Regions from separate parts of the Microcystis sp. M061S2 genome, predicted to be linked through region 2. Evidence: predicted binding sites of a transcription regulator. Region 2 holds the regulator's gene; each other region holds the start of a gene.
The links. The regulator NtcA, encoded in region 2, controls nitrogen genes in cyanobacteria. The targets are predictions, from matches to a motif close to TTTGTANCNNNNGNTACAAA.
Positions count from the first base shown of each region.

Region 1: the regulator NtcA is predicted to act here: its motif matches at 3,203-3,222, upstream of IM475_RS21700 (ferredoxin--nitrite reductase).
Region 3: the regulator NtcA is predicted to act here: its motif matches at 1,650-1,669, upstream of IM475_RS08715 (ammonium transporter).
Region 4: the regulator NtcA is predicted to act here: its motif matches at 3,720-3,739, upstream of IM475_RS20420 (DUF3155 domain-containing protein).

Region 1 is NZ_JADBUP010000148.1:10,195-16,071, forward strand. It holds gene IM475_RS21675 (sensor histidine kinase) at 1-230, opposite strand, end outside; gene IM475_RS21680 (L-threonylcarbamoyladenylate synthase) at 185-772, opposite strand; gene IM475_RS21685 (GIY-YIG nuclease family protein) at 965-1,492, shown strand; gene trpD (anthranilate phosphoribosyltransferase) at 1,572-2,606, shown strand; gene IM475_RS21700 (ferredoxin--nitrite reductase) at 3,395-4,936, shown strand; gene IM475_RS21705 (PstS family phosphate ABC transporter substrate-binding protein) at 5,086-5,877, opposite strand, start outside.
Region 2 is NZ_JADBUP010000075.1:150-6,026, forward strand. It holds gene fabI (enoyl-ACP reductase FabI) at 3-779, opposite strand; gene ntcA (global nitrogen regulator NtcA) at 994-1,671, shown strand; gene IM475_RS13540 (DUF3084 domain-containing protein) at 1,679-3,166, shown strand; gene IM475_RS13545 (Uma2 family endonuclease) at 3,180-3,764, opposite strand; gene IM475_RS13550 (ATP-binding protein) at 3,811-5,055, opposite strand; gene IM475_RS13555 (serine/threonine protein kinase) at 5,298-5,877, opposite strand, start outside.
Region 3 is NZ_JADBUP010000045.1:25,720-31,596, forward strand. It holds gene htpG (molecular chaperone HtpG) at 1-83, opposite strand, end outside; gene ribD (bifunctional diaminohydroxyphosphoribosylaminopyrimidine deaminase/5-amino-6-(5-phosphoribosylamino)uracil reductase RibD) at 343-1,440, opposite strand; gene IM475_RS08715 (ammonium transporter) at 1,866-3,302, shown strand; gene IM475_RS08720 (ammonium transporter) at 3,478-4,902, shown strand; gene IM475_RS08725 (hypothetical protein) at 4,963-5,175, shown strand; partial or broken gene IM475_RS08730 (transposase) at 5,309-5,877, opposite strand, start outside.
Region 4 is NZ_JADBUP010000137.1:12,553-18,429, reverse strand. It holds gene IM475_RS20435 (DegT/DnrJ/EryC1/StrS family aminotransferase) at 1-958, opposite strand, end outside; gene IM475_RS20430 (ABC transporter permease) at 1,085-1,861, shown strand; gene IM475_RS20425 (type I glyceraldehyde-3-phosphate dehydrogenase) at 1,970-2,986, opposite strand; gene IM475_RS20420 (DUF3155 domain-containing protein) at 3,372-3,692, opposite strand; gene IM475_RS20415 (GAF domain-containing sensor histidine kinase) at 4,081-5,337, shown strand; gene ebsA (type IV pilus biogenesis protein EbsA) at 5,457-5,834, shown strand; gene IM475_RS20405 (phosphotransacetylase family protein) at 5,869-5,877, shown strand, end outside.

The DNA of each region.
Region 1 (5,877 bases), on a different contig from region 2:
GGACTTTCACAAAGATCGGCGAGAATCAGTTGATGGAGACTGATCATACTGCTCAATGGCGATCGCAACTCGTGGGCAACCCGTCCTAAAAAACTGCTTTTGAGGTGATTAATTGCCACAGCCATCTGATAAGCGAGGCGAGTTTGCTGTAATTCCCGTTTTAAAGCGTCAATATCGTCCATATTTACAGAAAAACTGACCCTTGTCGTAAGATATCCCATCTTTGACATTGCCAACGCGCGACGGTGGAGGGTTGTCCACTATTAATTATTCCCCATGCTTGCCTTTCTGTGGGCGCTAACACCATCACCGAGGGAAAAGTAGTCATAATCGCTTCTGGAGTTAATAAAGGCTCTTGTCCTGACAGATTAGCACTTGTGGTCGCTAAAACACCAGTTCGACCGAGAATTTCTCGTGCGATCGCATGAGCAGGAACTCGGATCCCGATCGTGCTAGGATCCTTAGGGTTAAGAACTTTTGGCACTTTTTCAGAAGCGGGTAAAACCAAAGTTAGGGAGCCGGGCCAGTGTTTTTCGGTCATTTGCCGCCAAATTTCCCTTTCTTCCTGATTTCCCTTGACATAATCCCATAAATCTGCTGCTGAGGCCGCCATGAGAATTAAAGGTTTATCAAAAGTCCGTTTTTTAGCGGCAAAAACTAAGGCAGCATAGGGGGGAGAAACTGCTAAAGCGGGGACTGTATCCGTGGGAAAAGAAACCACTTGACCACTGAGGGCCGCGTGAACAATTTCGTTAAGAGAAGCAGTAGGCATTGAGAATTGATCATTTTTGGGGACTAATTTAGCCTAAGACTTTTTGGTACAATTTTAAACGGGTAGGGTTGATTCATGAATCAACCCTACCTTGAATCAACCCTACCTTGAATCAACCTACTTGATCAGCGGGGTATCTGAAAGTTTTTAACACCTACCGACTTATCTCCAACCAATTATCGACAGTTAATTATGAACGAGCCTGATACTTTTGCTAATCTCGAACAATTAGAATATATTCCTTACCTAGATACCACGGGTAATATATCTGCTGATTTCCAGGGAAAAATCGGGGTTTATGCCATTTTTGATCGAGAACAAGTCTTAGAGTTTGTCGGCTATTCTCGTGATATTTATCTCAGTTTAAAACAACATCTTGCCCGACAGCCCCAAGCTTGTTATTGGCTAAAAATCCAGTTGATTGAGCGTCCTAATCGGACTATTCTCGAATCGATTAAACAAGCTTGGCTAAGAGAAAGTCAGGCAGTAATCGGCAATGAAAAACTCTGGACAGAACCAATTGATGCTAAATTAGCCATGACTGAGACAGAAAAAGAAATTTATCAAAGTGCTGACGAATTGGGGCAAATTAAGTTATTAAAACAGGTATCCAGACGAGTAGAAAACGATATTTTATCAACCCTAGAAAAACGGGGAGTACAGATGGAAATTCGTTTTAATCCCAAGTTAAAAGAACAGGGTTTGCTCGATTTAAAGTAAAAATTACTAGGAGCGATCGATTCTCCCGACAAACCGCTATGATAGTATATCGCCCCATCCCGACACCAATGGAACAGCGATGACCACTCAAGACTGGCCAAACCTACTGCAGCAACTACTCGAGCAAAAATCCCTTTCCCTTAACCAAGCTGAAGAATTAATGACCGGATGGTTAAACGTTGAGATTCCGGAAGTTTTATCGGGGGCGATTTTAGCGGCTTTGCAAGCAAAAGGAGTCTCGGCCGCCGAATTAGCGGGAATGGCCAGAGTTTTACGGCAACAATCTCGCTTAGAAGACCCTAAACCCCATACCACTCCCGTTATCGATACCTGTGGCACCGGCGGTGACGGGGCTTCAACCTTTAATATTTCCACTGCTGTGGCTTTTGTGGCGGCCGCCGGGGGCGTAAAGGTGGCTAAACACGGCAACCGCTCGGCCTCCAGTAAAGTCGGTTCGGCCGATGTTCTAGAATATCTTGGGGTTAATTTGAGTGCCCCTAGCGAGAAGGTGGCGGCGGCTTTAGATGGGGTGGGAGTGACCTTTCTTTTTGCCCCCGGTTGGCATCCAGCCCTGAAAAGTGTGGCTAATCTCCGCAAAACCCTGAAAGTTCGCACGGTTTTTAATCTTCTGGGCCCTCTAGTTAATCCTCTCCGTCCCACAGGTCAAGTTATCGGGGTTTATGACCAGCAATTTCTCACCCCCATGGCCACAGCTTTGGCACAAATGGGAACCCCCAAGGCGATTATTGTTCACGGCCGGGAAAAACTCGACGAGGTGGGGTTAGGAGAGCTGACCGATATGGCTTTATTAAATAATGGCGAGGTGATTTCTGGGGCGATCGATCCCTTGTCAATTGCTATCCCTAGAGCCAGTTTAAATGCCCTTAAAGGCGGGGAAGTGCCAGAAAATGCCAAAATCCTCAAAAATGTCCTGCAAGGGGGGGGAACGCCCGCTCAACGGGATGCTGTGGCGATTAATGCCTCTCTTGCCCTACAGGTGGCAGAAAAGGTCACTTTTGGCGATCATGCTGCTGGTTTCGCCCTCGCTCGCGAGATTTTAGCCAGTGGGTTAGCTTGGCAAAAATTAGAGGAGTTGGTTAAGTTTCTCGCCTAGGACAATTCAGAGGAGACAGAAAGCAGTCGCGATGCCAAAGTTGACACCACCAAGCATGACAATATTCTGATTGACGAATTGGCGTTATTTCAGCTTCTATTTTCCAGTCAGTGCCTCTCTTGATATGTAGCCTATACTCAACGGATTTAGTATTACTTACGATTTTATTGCTCAATCCAAGTTTTTGGGGGGTTCTACCCCCCAAACCCCCCGTTGGGGGCGTGGCGCGGTCACTGAGCGTGTCGAAGTGCCGCCCCCAAACCCCCCGCGCATTAGTTTTTCGGTAGGATGCTTACACGCGGCTGCTGATACATCTGTAATAATTTAAGAGTCACTCCACTTGCAGGAGTGCCTGTCCTGATATGTAGCCTATACTCAACGGATTTAGTATGATTGACGAATTTGCGTTATTTCAGCCTCTATTTTCAAGTTAGGAGATTATTTTTATTTATTCTCCCATCTCCCATCTCCCATCTCCTCACACCCCACACCCCACACCCCACCCCCACTTCATAATTCATAATTCATAATTCATAATTCCATCTCAATGCACTTACTGCATGATATAAATGCCTAAACACGATGGTGAGCGAATTTCTGTTACAAACAATACAAAATTATCCAAGTTAAAAAGAATTAAATAACAAATAGAGACTAGGTAAATTACTAAATTTTTGCTAATGACGACAGTATTTTACAGAATACTTATTGTTAAATCCCGATTTCTTCATTTCTAACCCGCACCAACTAGAACAATTACACCCACAGACCAGTAAGGAGATAGATTCGTGGTACAAGCACCTGAAAAAGATGGAACAACTCTCAATAAATTCGAGAAATTTAAAGCCGAAAAAGACGGATTAGCCATTAAAGATGAACTGGATCATTTTGCCCAAATCGGTTGGGAAGCGATGGATAAAACCGATTTAGAACATCGCTTAAAATGGGTGGGGGTTTTTTATCGTCCTGTCACCCCGGGTAAATTCATGATGCGTTTGCGGGTTCCTAACGGCATTATTAGCAGTGAGCAAATGCGAGTTTTAGGGGAAATTGTGCAGCGTTACGGTGATGATGGCAATGCCGATATTACTACTCGTCAAAACCTACAATTACGCGGTATTCGTATCGAAGATATTCCTGATATTTTCCAACGACTAAAATCCGTGGGCATGACTTCGGTACAATCGGGCATGGATAATGTCAGAAATATTACTGGTTCACCCATGGCAGGACTAGACGCAGATGAATTAATTGACACCAGGGAATTAGTCCAAAAAGTCCAAGATATGATTACCAACTACGGTCAAGGTAATTATCAATTTAGCAATCTGCCCCGCAAATTTAATATTGCCATCGAGGGGGGCCGGGATAACTCGGTTCATGCGGAAATTAACGATATTGCCTTTGTTCCTGCCTATAAAGAGGGAGAATTAGGCTTTAATGTTGTGGTGGGTGGCTTTTTCTCCGCTAAACGCTGTGAAGCGGCAATTCCCATGAATGTTTGGGTGAGACCGAATCAGGAAGTGGTGGATTTATGCCGAGGGATTTTGGAAGTTTACCGCGATAACGGATTGCGTGCCAATCGTCAAAAATCCCGTTTAATGTGGTTAATTGATGAGTGGGGAATTGAGGAATTCCGCACGCGGGTGGCTAATCACCTAGGTTATCCCTTGGCAACGGCAGCGGAAAAAGACGCTATTGACTGGGAAAAACGGGATCATTTAGGAGTTTTTCCGCAAAAACAGGAGGGATTGAGCTATATCGGTCTTTGTGTTCCCGTTGGTCGTCTATTTGCCGATGATATGTTCGATTTGGCCCGGATTGCCGAAGTGTATGGCAGCGGAGAATTGCGTTTAACCGTGGAACAAAACGTGATTATTCCCAATATAGCGGCTGAAAATATGCCGACTCTTTTAACCGAGCCTTTACTGGCTAAGTTTACCCCCAATCCCACTCCTTTACAACGAGCGCTCGTTTCCTGTACGGGGGCGCAATTCTGCAATTTTGCCCTGATTGAAACCAAAAATAAGGCTGTGGACTTGATTCGTCAGTTAGATGCCGAATTAAATATTCCCCGGGGTGTGCGGATCCATTGGACCGGTTGCCCTAACTCCTGCGGACAACCCCAAGTGGCCGATATCGGTTTGATGGGGACAAAAGCTCGCAAAGACGGCAAAACCGTGGAGGGAGTTGACCTCTACATGGGGGGTAAAGTGGGTAAAGATGCTCACCTGGGAAGCTGTGTACAAAAAGGGATTCCCTGTGAGGATCTAAAATCGCTGTTAACTTCTATCCTCATCGAACAATTTGGGGCGACACCGAAAGGTTAATTAACAAGTTTATTAATACGCTGAATGGGGAGTTTATCCCCTCTTTTTTTCTGTATCTCTGTTGGCTGAAATTGGCCAACCTCTTGCTATAGTAGGGAGCAGATGGCAGCAGGAAAATTTTTATATATTTTCCTTCCAGATGGGAATCTTTACTTAGCTTCAAATTGGGCTTGTTTGCGAAGTAATTCCCCGATGGTTAAATTGGGTTGAGGTCGGCCCTCAAAAACCGTTCCTACCTCAAATTTTTGCAACTGTACCCGTGCCAAATGATAGGCCTCATCGGGTAGGGGAATATAACCAATACTATCTAATAAATTGGGAACTCGATCAAGATAATATTCGACAAATTTCTCTAAAGCGGGATTCTCTTGGGCTTTTTGGGCATTAACATAAATAAACAAAGGACGAGATAAAGGCTGATATTTACTATCCTCGACATTGCTGCGAGTTGGTTCAATACCGTTAACTTTCAAGGCTTTTAATTTATCCCGATTTTGTTCATAATAAGCATGGCCAAAATAGCCTAAAGCGTTGGCATCTTGACTGACGGCATTAACTAAAGCTTGGTCATCTTCACTAAAGTTAAAATCCCCACGACTGGCATCTTTGCCGTTAATTACATCACTAAAAAAATCGTAGGTTCCAGAGTCTTTACCTGGTCCGTGAAGGGTCATCGGTCGGTCGGGCCAAGCGGGATTAATTTGATTCCAAAGTTTGATTTTATTCTCGGCCGCTGGTTCCCAAATAGTTCTTAATTCTGCGGTGGAAATATCATCAACCCAGTTATTTTGGGGATTGACTACCACGGTTAAAGCATCAAAAGCGATCGGTAGTTCAATAAATCTTACCTTATTAGCATCACATTCTTTTAATTCTTCCACAGAAATCGGCCGAGAAGCATTATTAATATCGGTTTCTCCCGCACAAAATTTTCTAAAACC
Region 2 (5,877 bases):
AACTACATTCCCATAATTTCGTAACCGGAATCTACATAAATAATCTGACCGGTAATACCACTAGCAAGATCACTGGCTAAAAAAGCGGCCGTATTTCCCACCTCAATTTGTGTCACGGTGCGATGTAAAGGAGCGATTTCTTCCACATGATGGATCATATCAAGAATTCCCCCCACGGCCGAAGATGCTAAGGTGCGAATTGGACCGGCGGAAATACCATTAACTCGGATCTTTTGACCACCTAATTCGGCGGCTAAATAGCGAACACTCATTTCTAAACCAGCTTTTGCCACCCCCATTAAATTATAGTTAGGAATTACCTTGACACCACCGAGATAGGTAAGAGTGATAATACTTCCCCCTTCCGTCATCAAAGGTTTAGCCGATCGCGCTAGACGGGTTAGGGAAAAAGTGCTAATATCTAGGGATTTAGTGAAAGCTTCCCGAGGGATGGCGGTAAAATCGCCCGTTAAACCCTCTTTATCGGCAAAAGCGAGACAGTGAATCAAAATATCCAGTTTGCCCCATTTTTCCGCCACTGTAGCGAAAGTATCTTCTACCTGTTGGTCATTTTGGACATCGCAGGGGACATAAAAAGCGGGATTAAGTTCATCGGCCAATTCTCGCACTTTTTTCTCAAAACGGCCCTTTTCGTCGGGGAGATAGGTGACACCGATATTTGCACCAGCTTGATGGAGTTGTTGGGCAATTCCCCAAGCGATCGAGCGATTATTGGCAATTCCCGTCACTAGGGCGTTTTTTCCCGTTAAATCTAACATAGTTCTCGTTTCTCTTACAAAAATCTCCCCAATAGCCGACCCCAGCGAGATTCGGTATAATAGGGATACAGATAACGGGGCAGCAATGATCACCCCTCCCCCATTGTCTGGCAAAAAGCGCCCAAAACTTTTCCCAGTTTAGGCAGCGGTTATGTTTAATAGAGGTGACACTCGTTGCATAATAAAAACAATTTTCCCCTTTTTTGGATGTGAGATGGACTTATCCCTAATACAAGATAAACCCCTAGCAGATGTGTTCCGTCGAATCGGCAGCGGCAATTTCCCCCCGGTGGTGGAATTGTTCGAGCGTGGCAAAACGATCTTTTTCCCGGGAGATCCCGCCGAAAGAGTCTATTTTTTGCTGAAAGGAGCCGTTAAGTTGTCGCGAGTCTATGAAGCGGGAGAAGAAATTACCGTGGCTCTACTGCGGGAAAATAGCGTCTTTGGTGTGCTATCCTTACTCACCGGCCAGCGATCGGATCGTTTTTATCATGCCGTGGCTTTTACTCCGGTAGAATTACTCTCGGCCCCGATCGATCAGGTAGAAAGATCCCTCCGCAATAATCCCGATTTATCAATGTTGATGCTGCAGGGGTTGTCCTCGCGGATTCTGCAAACGGAAATGATGATCGAAACCTTGGCTCACCGGGATATGGGTTCCCGTTTGGTCAGTTTTTTATTGATTCTCTGTCGTGATTTTGGGGTTCCCACCACCGATGGCATCCGGGTGGATCTAAAATTGTCTCACCAAGCGATCGCAGAAGCGATCGGTTCTACCCGCGTCACTGTCACCCGTTTATTGGGAGAGCTGCGGGATCAAGAAATGGTCTCAATTTACAAGAAGAAAATTACCGTCCATAATCCCGTCGCTCTCAGTCAACAATTTACTTAAATTCTGGATGACTAGCGCTTATATTTTGGTTTTGGCCATCGTGGTTTTAGGTGGTCTGATAGCGGCGGTTGGCGATCGCATAGGGAGCCGTATCGGTAAGAAAAGGATGCGTTTATTTAATCTGCGTCCGAAACAAACCGCAACTTTAATGACGATTGTAACGGGAATTTTGATCGCCGGCTCCACTTTAATTGTCTTGTTTGCTTCTAGTAAATCCCTGCGTCAAGGGGTTTTTGAACTGGATCGCCTGTTAAATGAACGTCGTGCCGCTATCAAAGATTTAGAAAGTCAGGTAAGAAAAACCACCGAGCAAAAAAATCAGGTGGAAAAGGCTTTAAAAACGGCTAAAAGTGAACAGATAGCTGTGCAGAAACGTCTAGAGGTTCTTAACAAAAATTATCAAGCTTCTCGTCAACGTTTGCGATTAGTTTCGGGACAGTTGGAAAAGTTCCGCAAGGAAGTGGCTAATTTAAATAATGAACGAGTTATTTTAACTAATCAAAAGGCACAGTTAAGCAGTCAACGGGATCAATTGTTTCAACAAAAATCAATTCTTTCTAGTCAGATAAATCAACTACAAACCACCGTTAAAGTTAGAGATAAAGAGTTGGCTAATCAACAAAAGTTATTAACAACCAGACAAGCGCGACTTCAACAGTTGGAAACTCAACAAAAAACCCTACAGCTAGAAATTGATCGCCGGGATCAACGCATTGGAGAACTCGATCGATCGATTGTGGATAAAAATTTGGCTTTGGAACAGCGCGAGGGAAAATTAAAAGATTTAGAAACCCAAATGGCTTTTCTTAAGCGGGAAGTGGAAGTTTTAGAGCAATACTATCAAACCTATCAAGAATTGCGGGAAAAACAAATCGCTATTTTCCGGGGACAGGTGTTATCTTTTGGAGCTTTTCGTATTGTTGATACTCAAGCTATTGTCGCTGTTATTGATAAGTTATTGCGAGAAGCGAATATAAATGCTATCCGTGCCACCCAACCGAATCAGCCTAATTTTGACCAGCGTTTAGTTAAGATCACAAAAGCACAGGTAGAACAGTTAAGTCAACAATTACAGGACGGTAAAGAATATGTGGTGAGAATCCTTTCAGCAGGTAATTATGTTTTAGGAGAAACCGAGATTCGTGTCTTTGCTGATGTGGTTCCCAATCAAAGAGTTTTTGAGGAGAAACAGGTAATCGCTGCCGTTTCCATTGATCCCCAAAATATGACGGAAGAAGACCTACAAAAGCGTTTAGATTTACTCTTAGCTTCGGCTCAATTTCGCGCTAGAAGTGCGGGAGTTTTAGGGTCAATTCAAGTGGAAGATGGGTTATTAACTACGGTAGTTAACTTTATTGGTCAAGTGAAAAAGTCGGGTAATTCTATCGAGACACTTGAGGCAATTGCTGCTAGTAAAACTAATACTGCTGGCCCCTTAACTTTGCGTTTAGTAGCGGTAAAAGATGGTAAAATTATTTTTAGTACGTCTTCTTAAAAGATAGCTAAAGTTAGGAGTTGAGATTAAAATCAATTCCTTCGTAAATATCGGCAAGATTTAAGCTAATTCCTAAAGAATCTAGGGATATAATTCCCCTAGCTGGGGTGTATTCTTGCAGTAACCAATTATTCTCTGAGGTTTTGCTATAGGATTCTATTAGTATCTCTCCTTGACTGACGAGAAGATATTGGTTTAATTGGGGTATAGAACGATAATAACGAAATTTATCACCCCGATCATAACTGGAGGTGGAAGGACATAAAACTTCGATAATTAGGCAGGGATTTAAAATTTCATCGTTGCGATTATCACTCAATAATGGTTCCCCGGCAATGATCATTAAATCTGGGTATAAACCTCGATTATATTGGGGGATCCATAGACGTAGATCACTAGATTGAAGACGATAATTAGTTCCTCTTAAAGCTAATTTAAGCAGAACAATCAGATTAATGAGAATACTATTATGATTGATGCTTCCCCCTGTCATCTCGATAATTTCCCCGTCGTGATATTCGTGTTTAGTTTCTGCGCTAGTTTCTAGGTTGCGATATTCTTCTAAGCTGAGAATTTCGGGAGGAGATTGAGTCAACATTTTTACAGATTAGATATTCTTTTATTTAATCATAACACAATTAATGCTACCTATTTAATTCTAATTCCCCTTGGAGAAAATCAATAAATTGTCTAGCAGTTCTTCCCGATCGCCCATTATGTTGGGTTGCCCATTGTTTGGCACGAAATTCTAAGTCTTCTAAGCTAATTTTTAATTTAGCTAAACTTGCTAAATGATGCACTATTTCCAAATATTTTTCTTGATTAGCCGGTTCAAAAGTTAGGGTTAAACCAAAACGATCACTAAAGGATAATTTTTCTTGTACTGTGTCCCAATTATGCACTTCATCACTATCTTTTGGTTGGGGTCGATCGGCGAAAAATTCTCTGACTAAATGTCGGCGATTAGAAGTGGCATAAACTACGACATTTTTCGGTCTAGCGGTGACACTTCCCTCTAAAACAACCTTTAAAGCTTTAAAAGCTTCATCGTCTTCTTCAAAGGATAAATCATCGACAAAGATAATAAATTTTTGGGGCAAATCTCGCAGGATTTCAATAATTAATGGTAGGTCTTTTAATTGCGATTTTGCCACTTCAATTAAGCGCAATCCCTGACTATGATATTTTTGCAATAATCCCTTGACTAGAGAAGATTTTCCCGAACCCCGGCTGCCATAGAGTAGGACATTTAAAGCGCGATAACCTGCTAATAAAAACTCAGTGTTTTTAATCAAGGTTTCCTTGGGCATTTCATAACCGACTATGTCTTGAATCTGCACGGGATCGGGATGAGTAATTCCTTGTAATCTGCCTTCTTGCCACCTTAAAGCTTGATAACGGGCAAAAATTCCTGTACCACACTCACGATAATAATCGGCTAGATCTTCGACTAATTCCGGCCAATCTAAACCAGAATGTAGAAAACTTTCTAATTTATTGTCCACTTCCCAAGCGGGGAAACTGAGAAATTTAATTCGTTCAAAAATTGTCGAATTGCTGAGGCTATAAATGCTAGAATTATAGAGAGATTGGAGGATAGATAAATCCTGTTTCACGCCATTAATTAAAGATTCGGGTAACTCCCAAACACTTTTTTTCTGTACCTGTTGACTAAAGGGATTGTCATCTAATAAAATTTGTTCGACTAGAAAATCATTCCAACTAATATTTTTAGATGCTAAAGCTTGAAACCATTGACCATAGGCTTTTAGAAAATCGGCGATATTATCCGTAGATAATAGGGTAATAAATGCCTGGCCAATAGCATTATCAAAAACCCCTTGATACAAAACTAACAAGCTGACTTTTTGGTAAATTTCAGATATCATTTTTTATTCTCCACTAATAACTAACATTTCATGGCTGATTTTTTGTAATTCCTAATTCGATTTAATAATTGCCGTCCTGTAGCCAAGGGAATGTAAATCAGTTATTATTCTATCAAGATAGGGTAATCTCTGCAAGATTAAGGTTAAAAAAGGTAAAATGCCTACCGACTAATTCCCAAGATTTCTTGAGATGAGGTACAAGGTTTTCGTTTTGGGGAGACGGTTGATAATACCCTGTCAGGTTACACTTCCTCTTGATGAGAAACGTTATATTTGATAAAATTTAACCAATCTTGGATTTCCTGTCCTAACCAGAGACATTCATCCTCGCGGAGATTCTGACCGATAAGATAATAATTTTTAGCCGTCCGCAGACGAATCTGATAGTTACCTTCTGTGCCATTACTATGGAGAAAAATACCCCATAAATCTTGAGTTTTAAAAGCAAATTTTTTGTAGATAAAATTGAAAAGTTTATATTTAATTAAAACTTCTTGAGGGCTAAGAACTAATTGCATTTCTCGCAAACAAATAAAAGCAATTAGAGCTATAATAAAGGTAAGAATCGGGGAGATAAAGACTGTGATAGTAAGGACAATTGCCAAAGACCAGAGGGTAGGAGCATCAGAAGGCAGCTTAATTTTGGGGGGTAAATTAATCTCTAAATTATCCCGGTGTTTAGCGATACGGATGGAACTGTGGGGAGGTTTTGGTAATTTTTTAGGATCGATTAAACTTGATACTTGACGATGGTAGGGATGTTGAAGAAATTTTAGGGCTTCTCTGGCACTTTTAAACCGCTTTTCTACCGCTACATCGGTC
Region 3 (5,877 bases), on a different contig from region 2:
TGGTCGGTGTAGAGAGATTTTTTGATAATAGGGAAGATATTCTCGGTATGAATCGTGATATTACCTTTTTCGAGTACCGTCATACGTTCAATCACTAAGGGTTTGACTATTCTAACTTTTTTATTTTGCTCGATAATGGCACCATTGATCACAGAGCGATTGCCCAACTTCTTCTAGGGTGATAACCGTACCGATAAAGGCATTTAACGGCAGCAGGGCGATTTCTAGAACTCGATCACAAAAATTAGGGGTAGGTGCCAGATTACCGCAGTTATTGATGACTTTTTGACTTTTGCAAGCGGTTGCTTGAGATTTGCCGATTGAGCCAGAATTGCAGTAGCTCTACTGTTTACTTTGCAGATATCCCTCAATCAAAATATCGGGATTGAGATAATTAACCGTGACATTTTCTAGCTGTAAAGCTTGGCTCATTAACTGGAAACCTAAATCACCCACGGCAGTGGGTGCCTGGATTCCCCCGATGATTTTGGGCGCAATAAAAGCGATAATTTTTTGTACCATGCCCTCAGCGATCGCTGCCGCACTTAAACCGCCGCCGCACTCCCACAAAACCTGACAAAATCCCCTCTGATAAAGATTTTCCATCACTAAAGTGGGCGTCACCTCGGTGAGTTCGATCACTTCCACGCCTTTTGTTAATAATTGTTGCTTAAGCTTGACATTGGCATCAATTTGTGTATAAACAAGCGTGGGAAATTGACTGGTATCCCAAAGATGGGCCGAGGGAGGTAAATCGAGCGATCGAGTCATGACCACGCGCAGGGGATTATGATCAGAGAGGCCGTGAGTGGTGAGGTGGGGATTATCTTGACGGACAGTGCTACCGCCGACGATAATCGCATCACAAGCCGATCGCAATTGATGGACGATTTGGCGAGAAGCGGGGCTAGTAATCCAAGTGCTATGACCGCTAGTAGCGGCAATTTTGCCATCGAGAGTCATGGCATATTTGAGAATACCGAAGGGTTTTTTAGCGGTGATGCGATGGATAAAACCCTGATTGAGTTGACGACATTCGGACTCCTCCACCCCCACCAGCGTCTCGATCCCTGCCGATTCTAGTCTTTGAATGCCTTTCCCCGCCACCAGGGGATTAGGATCGATCATCCCTACCACCACTTTTTTAATGCCTGCTCGCACAATTGCCTCGCTACAGGGGGGAGTACGTCCATAGTGGTTACAGGGTTCAAGATTGACGTATAAAGTGGCACCACGGGCTTTTTCTGCTGCCTGTCTCAGGGCGAAAACTTCTGCATGGGGTTGTCCGGCCCCTGGGTGAAAACCTTCGCCGATAATTGTACCCTCTTGAACGATCACAGAACCGACTAAGGGATTAGGAGAAGTCCGCCCCAAGGCTTGCCTAGCAAGGGTTAGACATCTTTGCATCATTGTGCGATCGAATTCCGTTGCTTGGGCCATGGTTTATTTCTCCAAAGGAGGGGAGAGTTTTCAGTGATCAGTAAACAGTAATCAGTGATCAGTGGGAATTATAGATTATGAATTATCAATTGGCAGATGGGCAGATGGCAGCGCCAGAGTTGGGAGAATAAATAAAAATAATCTCCTGACGACCGACGACCGATAGCTAAAAAGCTGATCACTTCTCTACTATTATTATTTTAAAATGAAATGTATCAAAGAATACAGAAATCTCAAATAAAAAAAAACAAAGATCGAAAAACGTTGACTACTCACACATCAAGATAAATTCCTAGCTGTTTGGTCTTCTGAAATGATTGACCTCTGTTCCTAGGATTTAGCGGTTGAACGGACATAATTGCTCGGTAATTATTTTCAAAAGTAATGAATCGACCTACTAACTCAACAAAGTAAACGAATTAACGATGAAACGAATTGCTCGAAAATCTGGGGAACTTGTCGGTTTATTACCGAAAATTAACCCTGTCTGGTTAGCCTGTGTTCCCTTGTCTGCGATTATTTTTGTGGTTTGGAACACGGCCGTACAGGCCCAAGATGCGAAACCCCTAACCCCCGAAGATGTGCAAAATGCCCTCAATACCATCTGGGTTTTAATTGCCGCCATCCTCGTGATCTTTATGAATGCGGGTTTTGCGATGCTAGAAACGGGATTCTGTCGCCAGAAAAACGCCGTTAACGTTCTCGCCAAAAACCTGATCGTTTTCGCCCTCTCCACCATATCATTTTGGGCGATCGGTTTCTCCCTGATGTTCGGGTCTGTCAGTAACGAATTTTTCGGTACAGGAGGCTGGTTCCTTAGCAGTAGCGATCCTGCCACCTACGTTATGCCTGCCTCTTTGCCCACCTCAGTGTTCTTCCTGTTCCAAGTCGCTTTCGCGGGAACGGCGGCAACCATTGTATCTGGGGCGGTGGCAGAACGGATTAAATTCACCGATTTCCTCGTTTTTAGCTTAATTATCGTCGGTATCATGTACCCGATCACCGGTCACTGGGTGTGGGGTGGCGGTTGGTTAGCTGACCTTGGTTTTAAAGACTTCGCCGGTTCGACGGTGGTTCACTCGGTGGGTGGTTGGTCTGCCTTAACCGGGGCGGCAATTCTCGGCCCGAGAATGGGTAAATATATCAACGGTCGCACCAATGCCTTACCCGGTCATAACATGAGTATTGCGACCTTGGGTTGTTTAATTCTCTGGATTGGCTGGTTTGGTTTTAACCCCGGTTCTACTTTAGCGGTTAATGAAACTGTACCCTATATCGCTGTCACCACTAACCTCGCCGGGGCTGCGGGTGGCATTGCCGCTACCTTTACCGCTTGGTTCAAAGATGGTAAACCCGACCTTTCGATGATTATTAACGGTATTCTGGCCGGTTTAGTAGCCGTTACTGCCGGTTGTGATGGTGTATCCTATTGGTCGGCGGCAATCATCGGTTTAATTGCCGGTGTAGTCGTGGTTTACTCGGTGGCTTTCTTCGATAACCTGAAAATTGATGACCCCGTGGGTGCGACTTCCGTTCACCTCGTCTGTGGTGTGTTTGGAACTTTAGCCGTCGGTATCTTCAACAAAGATGCGGGTTTAATCACCGGTCAATTCCAACTGTTTATTAACCAAATTATCGGAATTGTGGCAGTAGGGGCATTTACCGTGATTGTTAGTGGTATTGTTTGGACAATCCTCAAGGCTACCCTCGGTATTCGTGTTACTCCCGAAGAAGAAATGGAAGGTTTGGATGTGGGTGAACACGGAATGGAAGCCTATAGCGGTTTCGTCAAGGAGTCCGATATCGTTACTGGCGGCCATTATGCTTCCAGTGTTGACATGGAAACGCCTAGTACTCGTTAGGGTAAACCTTGTAAAGATAGATTAATTTACCCCCGACAAAGTTAAAGAGAAAAGGAAGAAGGCCTCGCCCCGATGCGATCGGTGGCTACAATTACCTTCTAAACCTTTTCTCTTTCGGTTTTTTGTCTCTTTCCGGACAGAAAAAATTAATCTTGCTACTAGGCACCAACCGTCAATGAAAAAGATCGTAGGAATAACCATACTTTTGCTGGGACTGGGATTCAATTTCGGAGTTGCCCCGGTTTTTGCGGAAACCATCGCCGCCGCTCCCCCCAATCCGATTAGTGCTGGAGATACCGCTTGGATGCTGATCTCGTCGGCCTTAGTTTTATTAATGACCCCCGGACTGGCTTTTTTTTATGGGGGTTTAGTACGTTCGCGTAACGTCCTCAACACCATGATGATGAGTTTGGTGGCCATGGGCGTAATTGGTGTAACTTGGGTGCTTTGGGGTTATAGTCTTGCTTTTGATGTCACCCCGGGTAAAAGTGGCTTTGGTGAAGGGATCGAAGCTTTTATCGGTGGTCTGGATTGGATTTTTCTCAACGGTGTCACCGCGGCCGCACCTGACAATATCGGTTATGCACCCACCGTTCCCCATCAAGTGTTTATGGTCTATCAGATGATGTTCGCCATCATCACCCCGGCTTTAATTTCAGGGGCGATCGTGGAACGGGTTAACTTTAAAGCCTATTTTTGGTTTTTACTGCTTTGGTCCACCTTTATCTATTCTCCCCTAGCTCACTGGGTTTGGGGTAAGGGTTGGTTAGCAGCCACTGGGGCGCTGGATTTCGCCGGTGGAACCGTTGTTCACATTAGTTCTGGGATTTCCGCACTGGTGGCCGCCTGGATGATCGGTCCGCGGCGTAGTTTTGGTGTCCAAACCTATGCACCCCATAATGTGCCGTTTGTTCTTCTGGGTATCGGTTTACTCTGGTTCGGTTGGTTTGGTTTTAATGGGGGTAGCGCGCTTTCCTCTAGTTCCCTAGCCACGACAGCTTTTGTTAATACCAGTATCGCAGCTTCGGCTGGTGGTTTGACATGGATGCTTATAGAATGGATTCTACGCGGTAAACCGACGGCGATCGGCATTGCTAGTGGATTTTTAGGGGGATTAGTCGGTATTACTCCCGCTGCCGGTTATGTGCTGCCGATCGGGGCGATTCTCATTGGTTCGATCACTGCCCTTACCTGTTTTTTTGCGGTTAGTCTGCGGGCAAAATTGCGCTTTGATGATTCTTTGGATACCTATCCCGTCCATGGTGTCGGCGGGACCATAGGTGCGCTGCTTACGGGGCTTTTTGCCACAAAATCAGTTAATTCAGCCGGAAATGATGGTTTGTTTTTTGGGAATCCGGGGTTACTGTGGACGCAATTTGTTGGCGTTGCCGCTACTTATATCTTTGCGGCCGTGGGTACTTTTGTGATTCTGAAAGTTCTTGGTTTATTTATGGAGCTGCGGGTTAAACCGAATACGGAAGCAGAAGGGTTAGATGTTCCTGAACACGGAGAGGAAGCCTACGGACAAGAATTCGAGTTTGGTAGCAGCCTTTCCTACCAAGAAAATTCTCCGACCACAAATCCTCGAGAAAATTATTAGCGATTCAATCGGCTATCAGTCCGGCTAACAGAGGCGAAATTTCGTCTCTGTGAAACTGGGTTGAACAATTCCGTTTTTGGTCGTCTTGTCTCTGTCACCGGGGGTTGTGATCCTGTCCGTCACTGGCAAAGAATGCTCGCTCTTTACTATCCAGAGATTCTCGAAGACCCAAAAACTCTCCGCCAAGGCTTAATGATACCAAATCCCTTGAGTATAGGCTACCTATCAGGAGAGGCACTCATGCAACAGGCACTTATGGAAAAGGGTGAATAAATAATCAGTTTTTAATAACCAGATTTAGTACGATTCATTCTGCGAATCTAATTCTTTTTTTTGCTACCTTTAATCGCTGATGAGGTAAGCTAGGGAGCAGGGGGATCTTCTGGTTTTCGTGTGTTAATTTTTGTTATGAATTAAAGCAAGCAAACAGCTTAAGTCGAAGATGTTCAAAATTGGTAAATCCATAACTTATTCTTTTAATAAGCTTTATTTTGGTATTCATTCCCTCAATTAATCCGTTGGTTGTATGATTTTCAAAGTAATTACAGATACCCGACAAATGCTTCTGGATCATACTGGCACTACTTTGATCTAATATTCCGCCTATTCTTATCCATTTTTCCAATTTTCTCTCAGCACCTTTGAACGTTCTACAACCTTGATAAATTTGTCTAATTTCTTCTTTCATTTCGTCGGCTATTCCCAAGCATAGATGTTCTTTCAAGATAACTTCTAGTTGTTGTTTTTGCTCGTCCTTTAAGTCCTCTTTATTCTTCCATAATAAATGAGGTAATCCTTTAAGCTTATTCGTTTTGGTGCTTCCCACTCTTCCTTTTCTAGTTCTTTAGCAAAGTGATTAAATATTAACTGAACTTCTTCCCATCCTAACCCTTCTTCTCGACTTATTTCTTCGATACTACAATTTTTTACTCTCTCATAAATCATCGATTCATAGCGGATTGTATGATGCTGTCT
Region 4 (5,877 bases), on a different contig from region 2:
GCTGTAAATGTAGGGGAATCGGATAATAAACCATCGATAGGACATCTTTTTCCTGCAAAGCCGCCCGCATTTGGTCACGATTTTCCGTTAGGATTGTGTACTGATTCCAAACGTGCTTACCCCCGGCTAAAGCGGCGGGTAAAGTGATATTAGGCAAAGGTTGCAGTAATTCCCGATAACGTTGGGCAATCTCGATCCGTTGATTATTCCAAAAATCGAGATATTTCAGCTTAATTTGCAAAATAACCGCTTGAATGGCATCTAAGCGGCTATTCACCCCAATTACCTCATGGAGATAACGCACCTTGCTGCCGTGTTCTTTAATCATGCGAATTTGTGCCGCTAACTCGGGGTTATTGGTGGTAATTGCGCCACCATCGCCACAACCGCCTAAATTTTTGGTGGGAAAGAAGCTAAAACAGCCAATATCGCCGATACTCCCCACTTTCTGCCCATGCCATTCTGCTCCCGTTGCTTGCGCGCAATCCTCAATCACCAATAAATTATGAGAACGAGCGAAATTTACCACCTCAGACATATTGACAGATTGCCCAAAAAGGTGTACTGGAATAATCGCTTTAGTCTGGGGAGTAAGCGCTTTTGCCAACAGTGCCACATCGAGGTTAAAAGTATTAATATCGATATCGACAAAAACCGGCACTGCCCCGACTAAATTAATCGCTTCGGCGGTGGCAATAAACGAAAAAGTAGAAGTGATTACTTCATCCCCCGCTTGAATACCGAGGGCGCGCAGTGCCAGATAAAGGGCATCAGTCCCCGAATTACAGGCAACACAATCGCTAACACCATGATAGAGGGCAAATTGTCGCTCTAATTCGCTCACAGCTTCACCGCCAATATAGCGCCCAGAACGGAGGATTTCTAAAACGGCATGGTTAGCTTCTTCGCTAATGACTTGGTATTGACGGGATAAATCGACGGGGGGAATTGTACTCACGCGCTTTCACTCAAATTAGAGACTAATCGGGATTTGTCGGCGAAAAGAAGGAATAATTAGTCAAAAATAATTATAAACTTGCTATTTATAGATGAGGTATCGTTGTAATTTGTTTCTTTTATTTTTATGGATGGATTAGTAGAACTAAATCTGGTGGATTTGGGTTGGGCTTTGGGGATGATGGGTATTTGTTTACTCCTCTCCCGTTGGTCAAATTTAGCTCTAGAGGGCCAATTATTATTAGCGACTGGTCGCTCGATCCTGCAATTATTAGTGGTAGGCTACGTTATCGCCGTTATTTTTTCCCTTGATAATCCTCTGGCAGTGCTGGGGATTTTGGCAGTAATGATGACTATTGCGACTATTGTTGCTAAAAATCGCATTGATAGCCGGGATAAAGCCCTATTACCGCTAGTTTTCGGCTCTTTATTAATTAGTAGCTGTCTAACTTTAGGTTATGCGATCGCTTTAATCATTCAACCAGAACAATGGTACTCACCCCAATACTTGATTCCCTTGACGGGAATGGTGTTAGGCAATGCCATGAATAGTGCCTCTTTAGCCGGGGAAAGATTAAGCAGTACCATTAAAAGTCACCGTTTGGAAATCGAAACCCATCTTTGTTTAGGGGCAACCCCGCAACAAGCGATCGCAGATTATCAAAAAGCGGCGATTCGAGCTAGTCTAATCCCCACCCTCAATCAGATGATGGTAGTGGGTTTAGTCAGTTTACCCGGAATGTTCACCGGACAGGTATTGGCAGGAAGTGAACCTTTAAACGCCGCTTCCTACCAGATACTGATCCTGTTTATGATTGCCCTAGCTAACCTAATCACCGCTCAATTGGTGACAGAGGGAATCTATCGGCGCTTTTTCAGTGAGAATTTGTCACTTATCAGTTAACAGTTATCAGTTAACAGTTATCAGTTATTAGTTATCACTAGCCACTAACCACTCCTGACTCCTAATTAACGCCCACTGTTCACCGATTACTGTTTACTGATAACTGATTTAGCCTTTCCACTTGCTGGCGACGACTTCAGCGAGATCAACCACCCGTTGGGAGTAACCCCATTCGTTATCGTACCAAGCGATAACTTTCACCATATCGCCACCCATCACCATCGTTAGACTAGCATCGATGATCGAGGAGGCATCAACACCGCGATAATCAGAGGAAACGAGGGGTAAATCATTATATTCGAGAATTCCTTTCAAAGAATTTTCCGCAGCTTCTTTGAGGACTTCGTTTACCTGTTCCGCAATCGTGCTTTTTTCCACTTGCGCCACTAAATCCACTACAGAAACGTTAGGAGTGGGTACACGCAGGGCGATACCGTTAAGTTTTCCTTTCATTTCGGGGATAACTAAGGCTACAGCCTTGGCGGCGCCGGTGGAGGTGGGAACGATGTTAACGGCGGCGGCGCGAGCGCGACGGAGATCTCGGTGACTAGCATCCAGAATGCGTTGATCACCAGTGTAACTGTGGGTGGTGGTCATCGTCCCTTTGATGATGCCGAAGTTTTCGTGAATCACTTTGACGACAGGAGCAAGACAGTTGGTGGTACAACTAGCATTACTGATGACGTTGTATTTATCGTGTTCGTATTCGTGGGCGTTGACACCGACGACATAGGTTCCCACTCCCGAACCTTTACCCGGTGCGGTAATGAGGACTTTTTTAGCTCCTGCGACAATATGCTTAGAAGCGCCCTCTTCATCAACGAAAACACCGGTAGCTTCGATCACTAAATCTACACCCCATTCTGCCCAGGGCAGATTGAGGGGATTGCGATCGGAATAACATTTAATGGTTTTACCGTTAACAATTAAAGAATTATCATCGGCATCGATATTAGCGTTAAGTTTGCCTAACATCGAGTCATACTTGAGCAGGTGAGCGTTACTCCGGGGATCGGATGTATCATTGATCCCCACTACTTCTAAGCCACTATTAGTCCGTCCTAACCAACATCTTAGGAAATTACGTCCAATCCGTCCGAAACCATTGATCGCTACTCTAATCACTGCTGCTTGCCCTCTACGTTCTAGTGCAATACATAAAAAAATAATTAATGTTCCCAATCATACCTTAAAGGTTGAACTTTACGATCCTGATCGAAAATAATTTATTACCTCAGCAATCCTATCGGGTTTAAATGAGAAAATTTAATTGATTAAAGCGATTTAAAGCCAAAATCAGCCTAAATAACCGCTAAAAAATTCTCATAACCCCATTCCCTCTTTAGCTGTCCGCCTTTTCGGTGATCAGATGTGAGTTTTCAGTTCACTGATTACTGTTTACTGATTACTGATCACTTAAATGTCCCCGCTCCTCTTATCCTCAAAAAAAACTCGTCTACTTTTCCGTAAACGAGTTCACTTTCCATGATACGATTAATAGTCCTGTGAATTATTTGGCAACTGCTACCGGTGCTTTGACGGGCTGGGGCTGGGGCTGCAGGTCGCGCAAACTGGGGAAGAGGAAGTGGTTTTCCTCCACATATTGCGCTCCAAACAGTCCTTTTTCAGCCCAGAAATAGCGATCGGTTGTATGCTCGTTACGCTTAACAATCAATAAAGCTGGTGGGCTAATGCCTATAGCTTGAATATACTTACGCGCCGCAGTTACGGGTTTATCTTCGCCACTTTCAATACTATACTGGGGTACAAGTTCAAGTATCTTACGTCCTTCTTGACGACGGCGACTTTTACGTTTCCGTTTTCTGGCCAACCCAATTACCTCCTGTTTTGGCTAATCGTTGTAATGATAGTTACAAAAGCCGTAGCGATTATATCCCTTCTAGACCAAGAAATCAAGTGTCTCTCACAAAGCCAATTACAAACAAGTTTGACTAGAAGCTAGACTGGGACTATGTTTAAGTTTTTCTGACAAAAACACCGCCCCAAATCCCGATACAAAACTTATTATTCTTAAACTTTTTTTAATATATACCGTGATCCACCCCTAAAATAGTGACCAAACCCTTGTCCTAATTGCTTTTTGCTGGCTGCCCTCGACCCAAGGGGATGGCCATTCTCTCCTGTGTAAACCGGGAAACAAAACTCGCAACCCTAGCTGTATCTAGGTTTTCTGATTTTTTACTTTTTACTTGCTTGGTATGCCCTTCTCCTTCCGCTCCCGGACTCCCCTGAGTAATGATTTTATTGCCCTCTGTCAGGCACAGATGGAACTTTTGCGGGAGCAAATGGAAGCAGACAGAAGTGCGGTTTATTTAACTGAACCTTTATCGAGTGATTTAATTCCAGTCGTTGTTTATCCGCCTTTTAATCCCCCTTCTCCCCAAAAAAAGCGGCTTTCCTTACAACCAGGGCAACCGGCGGCCGACTTGTTAACTGCGGTTAAGTTAGAAGATTTATCCCACCTCTGGAGTAATCAGGAGACCGTCAGCAGTCATCGCTTGTTTTTACCCTTAATGTATGAAGAGGGCATGATCGGATTATTGGTGACAACCAGAGAAAAACGACCTTGGCAAAGTTGGGAATTAACCCAGATGGAAAAAATCACCCAAACCCTCGCTTTAGCCTGTGTACTCGATCGGCAATTGGGAGAAGAACGTTATTATCGACAATGGCAAAGTCAGCGCCTCGATACCTTTCTCCATCAAATCCGCAATCCCCTCACCGCTTTAAAAACCTTTGGTAAACTTCTGCTCAAAAGACTTTTAGCCGAAGAAGGTAACGATCCCGCCATTACCGGTATATTGAGGGAAAGCGATCGAGTTCGCGACTTAATTGCCGAATTTGAGGCCCAAATTCAGCAAGAAAGCGAAAATTACCCCACCGTCGATATTCCTCTCCTGCAAGCGCAATCTTCCCCCACTGCCTTTCTCTTGCCTGCTGGCAGCAGCCAACTAACTCCGATCGATCTCCATGATATTCTCGATCCGCTGCTCCTTTCGGCCCAGGCCGTAGCCAAAGAGAGAAATCTCAGTCTAGAAACGATTCACGGGGAAGACATACCACTTATTTGCGCCAATATCCCCGGTTTGCGGGAAGTATTCAGCAATTTAATTGATAATGCCCTCAAATATACTCCTGCTGGCGGAAAAGTCACCGTCGAGGTGCAGAATGTTAAGAATAGTGTAGAAATTGTTTTTAAAGACACGGGTTATGGTATAGCGAGGAGCGATCAAGAAAGAATTTTTCAACGTCACTACCGGGGAGTGCAAGCGGGGGGAGATATACCCGGTACAGGATTGGGCTTAGCGATCGCCAAAGAATTAATTACCAGCATGGGGGGGACGATTGAATTTATCAGTCCCAATCCTGAGCAAACAAGTTCCCCCTACCCCGGCACGGTTTTTCGGGTTCATATACCAGTGATACCCGATGATAACCTCAGTACAGAAACTTGATCTGGTCGTAAATTCTGCCAATTGTCCCGATCGGGAGATTCCGGGGGCGATCGGTTAAAATATAAGGAAAATATCATTTTTACTGGTAACTTGGCCGTGAAGCAAAGAATTAACTAATTATGCCGACTATCGAACAATTAGAACCCGCTAATAAGGCTGATGTGTTAGTATATATGCCCTACTATGCCAAGGACAAACATAGTATCCTGCCCTATGCGATCGCTTTGTATCAAGGAGGATCTTTAGAAGGTCGTCGTCGCATAGAAAACAGTGAAGGGATTCCCTTTGTGGCCTCTTGGTATGTATCAAAATTGCCCTCGGAATTGACCCGTTGTCGTTTACAATTTGAAGGACAGGCCGACCTAAGCTATGAGATGACGATTATTAACGCTGAGTTGATCGAATATCTCATCGGTGCAATTAAAACCTTTAAGCAGCTAGGTTCGGCCGACTTTTCGCAGGGATTTTATCGGAAACTGCTGCGATTTGAAGGATAAAAATCGAGATTGTACGGGTTAAAAGGAGCAAATCGTGGCGAAA